Regions from separate parts of the Rossellomorea sp. GCM10028870 genome, predicted to be linked through region 1. Evidence: riboswitches for the same ligand, from Rfam matches in the RefSeq annotation. Region 1 holds a riboswitch; the other holds the start of a gene.
The links. A riboswitch is a leader RNA that binds a small molecule or an ion and turns the genes downstream of it on or off. The one in region 1 is predicted to bind thiamine pyrophosphate.
Positions count from the first base shown of each region.

Region 1 (3,414 bases):
ATGTGTTGTAAACGTGGACCATGAGGCGACTCCTTCCGCCCATATTTCTGAAGGTGAAGGCATTAGCCATGCCGGCACCTCAAATACTCTAATGGTGGATTCCCAAATGATGAATAAAAGGATGATGACCAAGAAGGGTCTCCATCCTTTCGATATCCATGCTTTCATCCTTTATACTTCTCCGTTAATTGATCCATTTCAATCCCGGCCGGCTGATATAATACCTTGATTTGAGAAATGACGTTTGAGCTGCCCATTTCAATCATTCGTTCATTCATTTGTTCAATCACCTTAAATAAGTCAGATAGATTTCCTTCCATTGTCGTTTCTAATGGATGGACTTCATAACGGACACCAGATTTATCAATGATCGCGATGGCTTCATCCACGTAAGGTATAACGTCTTCACCATTTTTCGTCTTCGGAATAATTTGTATGCTTACGAGTGCGTTCCCCATTTTGTTCACCTCTTAATTTGGTAAAAATTCGTTTGTAAAAGCTTTTTTACTGTCCAGTTCCTTATCTAATAAATTGTTCTCATACATCCATGAAGCATAGTTTTCCCATACCTCAAGCTTCTGCTCTCCCCATCTGTCAGCATCATCCTTGTATTTAGGAGCCAGCCATTCCTGGCTCTTCATGACTAATTCTTCATCAAGATCCGGAGCTGCCTCTAAAAGAATTTCACCTGCATCCTTCGGTTTGTCGATTGCAAACTGATACCCTTTTGAAGCAGCTGCCAAGAAGGCTTTAACCGTATCGGGATCTGATTCAATCATTTTTTCATTTGTTGTCAGGACAGGAGTGTAATAATCCAGTTTTTCAGAGTAGTCCTTTACGTACATCATGTTCAATTCCTCACCCCGAAGCTCTGCTTCAATACCTGTCCATCCATAGTAGATCCATGCAAAGTCAACATCCCGTTTCACGGCAGTAAAGAAATCTGTATCTCCCATGTTTACAAAATCCACTTTCTCTACATCTGCGTTTTCTTGTTTCATAATCGATGTCATGACAGCTTTTTCAACAGGGGAACCCCAACCGCCATAACTTTTACCTTCAAAATCCTTTGGTGTCGTAATATCCTTGCTCTTAGGTGATGCAAACCCCGAGGTATTATGCTGTATAACCGCAGCGATTGATACGAGGGGAACATCCTGTACCCTGGCCTGTGTGACACTTTCCTGGTATCCAACCCCGAACTCAGTTTTACCCGAGGCAACGAGTTGATCTGCCCCAGCCTCACCTGGTAAGATGATATCCACATCCAGCCCCTTCTCTTCGAAGTATCCTTTTTCTTTCGCAACGTATAATCCAGTGTGATTGGTATTCGGTGTCCAGTCCAGTACGACCGATACCTTTTTAAGATCATCCTTTTGTTCATCTGCCGTATTTCCTCCACCGCTGCAGGCAGTTAAAAGAAAGACAGCACAGATGATGACCATCCATTTTTTCATCTTGATTCCTCCTCAAATCCTCATATGTAGTTGTAACGTTTATTCGTTATTCTTCACTTAATAAGGTGAATGAATGTAAAACAAAAGGCAGATGGAACCTAAAAAGCTTTGGGACACTATAACAAAAAGCGCCCCAAGCCTTCAGCCCGGGACGCATCGTTAAACATGATCATGTATTGTTTAAGAGAATGTTTCCTACGCTGGTATCAGCCAGTTCAGGTTCAAAGGGTCAGTATCTACAGGATACAATCTCAACCGGCCATACCGGTTCCCCTACACTTTTACTATGAAATTAAACGTTATCTTCTACCCTACTTTGCCACAGAGTAGATGGATATTCAAGCATTTCCTATTAAAGTTAATTAAATTTGAAAGGCTCGTTCGTAATCACCGTTATCTACAAGTCCGTTAATGAACGGTATATAGGTAGATACAAGATGTGAATACCCTTTTTGATTGTAAAAAAACGTATATTGGACAAGGAAGATAATGACTAAGAATGGCAGCAGTCTCTTCTCATCTTGCGTTAAGGCAGCATCGAAGTGATACCCCGCCAAAAAGGTATGGATACATTCGAAATGCTCTTTCTTATCTTGCTGTACCAGGTCTTTGAGGATCCCTGCGATAAAGTAACCCATATCTGCTATACGGGGGGCTTTTCGTATCCTTTCAAAATCGATGACCCCGGTCACCCTTTCCTCATTTATGAGGATATTCCGCGGGTGGCAGTCACCATGTACGAGTTGATGAGGCAATTTGCTATAGGAGAAAGACCACTCATTTAGCCTGCCTATAAACCCTTTCCCCCATATTTCAATCGATGTCGGATCTTGCCCGGCTATCCACTCTCTCAAATGTGTGTCAACTTTCCATTCTTCTACCTCGTATTTACAGACATATTGCTTTAGTCTGCCATGGAGTTGAAAGAGATACGTTCCCGCCTTTTTAAGAGAAGCTAAGGAATAGACTTGTACTGGCTTTCCTTCGAGGGCTGGATACAGGGAGTAGAAATCTTGATGCTGTTGTACATAAGACTGGTGTGAGACCGTTAGCAATGGCCTTTCAACGGTAAGTCCGCTTTCCTGTAAATAGGTCGTTAAGAGATACTCTTCTTCTAGCATCTTCACAGAAGAATTGAATCTTTTTTTCAAATAATATGTCTTCCCAAGATTCTTTACCTTATAAACATTCGGATGACTGTCCACAGTCTCTATGCAGGAAGGATGAACCTTCCAGTTCAATAATAGATCATGAAGAGGTTCAATCATTTTTAATTCCCTTCCAAACATAGTAATATACGTTTAGTATGACTATGAAAGAATGTCTACATACCATATGAAAAGAGGTTGCATCCATGCAAAGAATACAAATGACGGAAGACTTATCATTCTCAAGAATCATTCATGGGTTGTGGAGACTTGCAGACTGGAATCAATCAAAGGAAGAAACCCTTGCTTTGATCCAGGAAAATATTGAAAATGGAATCACAACTTTTGATCACGCAGATATTTATGGCTCGTACATGTGTGAAGCCTTATTTGGTGAAGCCCTTGCCCTTCAGCCTTCCTTACGTGAGAAAATGGAGATTGTGACGAAATGCGGTATTGTCCTCCCTTCTGAAAATCGTCCGGAACATAAAACACATCATTACAACACGAGTAAAAAGCATATTTTGACATCTGTTGAAAACTCCCTGCAGAATCTAAAAACGGACTACATCGATTTATTATTGATTCACAGGCCAGATCCATTTATGAATGGAGAAGAAGTGGCTGAAGCCTTCACTCAATTGAAGGAAGAAGGAAAGGTACGTCACTTTGGAGTATCAAACTTTAAAGATCATCAATGGAATATGCTTCAATCCTATTTGCCGTTTCCATTGATCACGAATCAAATCGAATTATCTGCCTATCACTTAGAAAACTTCGAAGACGGTACATTAAACCTTTGTCAGGAG
Region 1 covers NZ_JBHTGN010000001.1:2,015,266-2,018,679, forward strand. Annotated here, with positions in the region: gene ACFQWC_RS10360 (ABC transporter permease) at 1-168, opposite strand, end outside; gene ACFQWC_RS10365 (thiamine-binding protein) at 165-458, opposite strand; gene ACFQWC_RS10370 (ABC transporter substrate-binding protein) at 471-1,457, opposite strand; TPP riboswitch at 1,633-1,742, opposite strand; gene ACFQWC_RS10375 (phosphotransferase enzyme family protein) at 1,820-2,725, opposite strand; gene ACFQWC_RS10380 (aldo/keto reductase) at 2,812-3,414, shown strand, end outside.

Region 2 (3,414 bases), on a different contig from region 1:
TCACCCTACGTCAGAGTGAAAACTACGGCAATACCCGTCCCGATGGCAAACGCCGTTAAAAAAGCTTCTGCTCCCTTCGATAAACCCGACACCAAATGCCCTGCCATTAAGTCCCGGACGGCATTGGTAATGAGGAGCCCGGGAACCAGAGGCATCACTGATCCAATAATAATCTTATCCAGCTCCTGTCCGACTCCAAGCTGGACGAACCCATAGGAAAGCATTCCGATAATAAAGGAAGCGAGAAACTCGGCGAAGAATTTAATGGGCACGAGTCGATGAAAATAGATCAGGCTCGTAAACCCGACTCCACCAGCGAAAAGCGCAGGAATGAAGTCATTCCACATTCCCTGGAACATGATGAGAAAACATCCGCTTGCAATCGAAGCGGCCAATACCTGAATCACAAAGGAATAAGAAAGATCAGATTGATCAAGCTTTTCCAAAGCATTGTATGCTTCTTCAAGGGTGAGATGACCCTTACTGATTTGCCTTGAAATACTATTCACTAGGGTTACTTTTTCAAGATCGGTAGACCGTTCGTTTATTCGAATAAGCTTCGTTTTCGTTGGTTCAGACGTTTCAATCGAGAAGATGATCCCTGTTGGTGTAACATAGCTGTGAGATTCTGAAATCCCATAAGAAGCGGCGATCCGCATCATCGTATCCTCTACGCGATACGTTTCTGCACCACTTTGCAGCATGATCTTACCCGCCAGCAAACTTACCTCCATAATGTCATATCTTCTTATCATTTTTGCTTCCAATATAGATCTCTCCACACGTGCTATTTTTTGAATAGGTCTAGTTTATAGGAAAGAATGGGTGTAAGCAATGAGGAAGGGGATGATTTTACGAAGATTTAATCTGCGTAGAGGGTTTTAGGATTGAGTTTTTTTGTAACTTGACGAAAATTTTTCAGTCTCCGAATCTTTACTAATCATCCTTCTATTCCCTTTTCTCTTCCTTTTAAAGAGAATGTACAAAACAGTTACCAGCACAAATCCTGTTAGAACCAACAGTTGATATTCTTCTACCAACCCCAAGATCACTTCTCTATCACCATCATAGAACTTGCCTATACTTAAGAAAAAAAAGGTAGACGGAGCTATCCCAAGCATAGTAAGGAGAGAATACACTTTCAAATCCATTTTTGCCATGCCTGCCATGAAGGGGATGATATTTCCTAAATGAAGGGGACTTGCAATTGCTACGCTCCAGATTCCGTAACGGTTGAACTTTTCCTGAGCTTCTTTGAGCTTCTTCCGTTTTTCAGGTTTCAACCTTGCCTCAAGCTTCGCACCTAATTTTGAACTGATAAAATAAGGAATATAGCTACCCGCTGTATAAAGAAAGCTTCCTATTAGAGAAAGCACTCCTATCTCCATCCACGTTAATTCTAAAATAAATCCCATTGTTACGATGAAAAAAGTGCCCACAAAAGGGAAAGCACTTCCTTCAATAAATAGAGAAAGCAATACACCCCATATCCCCCACTCTGCCGAATAATTTGCCATGATTTCTTCCATCGAGGTCACTCCTATATGAACGAATAACTTAAGTATAAAAAAATCACCAACATGCAAACAGAAGCCGTAGAAGTAAATACTTCTAAGACCTGGGATGTATTTTCATAGAAAAAAGACCAGCCTCTTTATAGTGACCGGTCCAAATAACTTAGGATGCCTTTCGGTTGCTTTCTTGAGGAGATACCCTTACTTTGATCAATCTTGGCACTGTGTTGAGTACGATCAGCAGAGCGATTGAACAAAGAAGAGCTGAGCCCAACATGGTGATTCCGTTTGCTGCTAATGAAAAAAGTAGCGGCGACATGCCTTTTGGCGCATATTCTGCAAAGAAGACATATCCTGCGATGAAGTGCCAAAAATATCGACCCAGACTACCTAAAAACGTAGCAGCCACTACCCACATGACCGCTCTAGTTCGACGGTTACTTCTTACTGAGGATTGGATCTTACCGGAAAAGAATCCGGCAAGACCGATAAAGGCAAAGGCGATGAAATATTCAATTACCATTTGCACTGGAGTCGCAATCCAAGCGTCACCCAAGGCAATCTGCAATAGGCCCCATACAAATCCAGCCAGTATACCAGCCTTCCATCCTCTTCGATATGACAATAGAAAAATAGGAACCATTGCTATCGAAATGGAGATACTGGGTGATAGCTTAATAGAAGGAAGCATATCAAGGATAACGGCGAATGCCGCCATCAATGAGGCTTCAAGTAAAACGACAAGACGCATGTTTTTCATAAAAGAATCCCCCTTGTAAGATGAAACGAAACCATAAGGGGGCTGAATGTAAAAGGAAAAATAAGCCATGCTGCTTACTATCCACATCCCTACGCTAGTACTAACTAACAGGTTCAGAGGGTCAGAACAGATTGTTCACTCTCAGCTTTCGCTCCCCTTGTGGTAACGTTTATAAAGTTGTTTGGTTTTATTATACATGAAGAATGAAATGATAAAAGATAGATAGGTTCACTCTTTAACTTCGCTATTGATTAAGGTGACTCATTAAGAGGATCGTGAAGTATGATGACGGGCATTGACTTAGGGGTAACCATGAATCCATAGACTTTTCCGTCCTTGTCCTTATACGCTACAGAATAATCTCCAAACTGGGGTGAGAATTCGACGTTCTGGTATTCGAGGTCCAGATCTTGATACTTCAGGCTGATATACAGGTTAGTGGCAATTCTTGCTGTCAAGTGTTGTACACTGGAAATCCGGTTGGCTACTATTATGAGGATGATTGCTAAACCAAGTAACATGACTTTCTTTGTCCTGGACAATCTGATCATTCATCAAGCCCCCTTTTATTTCTTCATGACTACTATACTCGTATACTCTCTATTATATACCTATTCACCGAACCATGACAAAAGAGCTACTTTTTTAGCAGCTCTTTTTCATTGTCTATAATCCCCAACTTAAAACAGCTCTCGATTTTTAATTTTCACAGTATTAAACAACCGTTTAATACTGTAAACTTTGACAAACCAACAACTTTCACGCTTAATCAAACGTTTGTTTAGTTGTCTAACATCTTCACCAGACGGGACATTTGGGTATGTAACTCATCGATTGGAACGAATCGGGCCTTCCTGAACATTTCTTTTCCATCTACAAATACGATGACCACCGGCACAGTAAAGATAGAGAACCCACCAGCTATTTCCGGTATTTCCCCTGCATCGGCATGAATGGACTTTACATCTTGAAACTCTTCCAGCACCCCTTTCACTTGGGGCAGTAGAGCGTGACAAACAGAGCAATTGGGTCTGGATATGTATAGTAACACCATCTTTTCTCCTGCCAGAGTAGCATTGATAGTTTCTAAAGAATGAACTTCTTCCATATCTAACCGTCTCCCTTCTTTCATTACACACA
Region 2 covers NZ_JBHTGN010000004.1:85,884-89,297, reverse strand. Annotated here, with positions in the region: gene ACFQWC_RS16750 (threonine/serine exporter family protein) at 6-755, opposite strand; gene ACFQWC_RS16745 (DedA family protein) at 882-1,529, opposite strand; gene thiT (energy-coupled thiamine transporter ThiT) at 1,678-2,274, opposite strand; TPP riboswitch at 2,344-2,442, opposite strand; gene ACFQWC_RS16735 (hypothetical protein) at 2,526-2,825, opposite strand; gene ACFQWC_RS16730 (thioredoxin family protein) at 3,056-3,382, opposite strand.
Region 2: linked by a shared signal. The riboswitch ahead of thiT (energy-coupled thiamine transporter ThiT) and the one ahead of ACFQWC_RS10370 (ABC transporter substrate-binding protein) in region 1 are both predicted to bind thiamine pyrophosphate.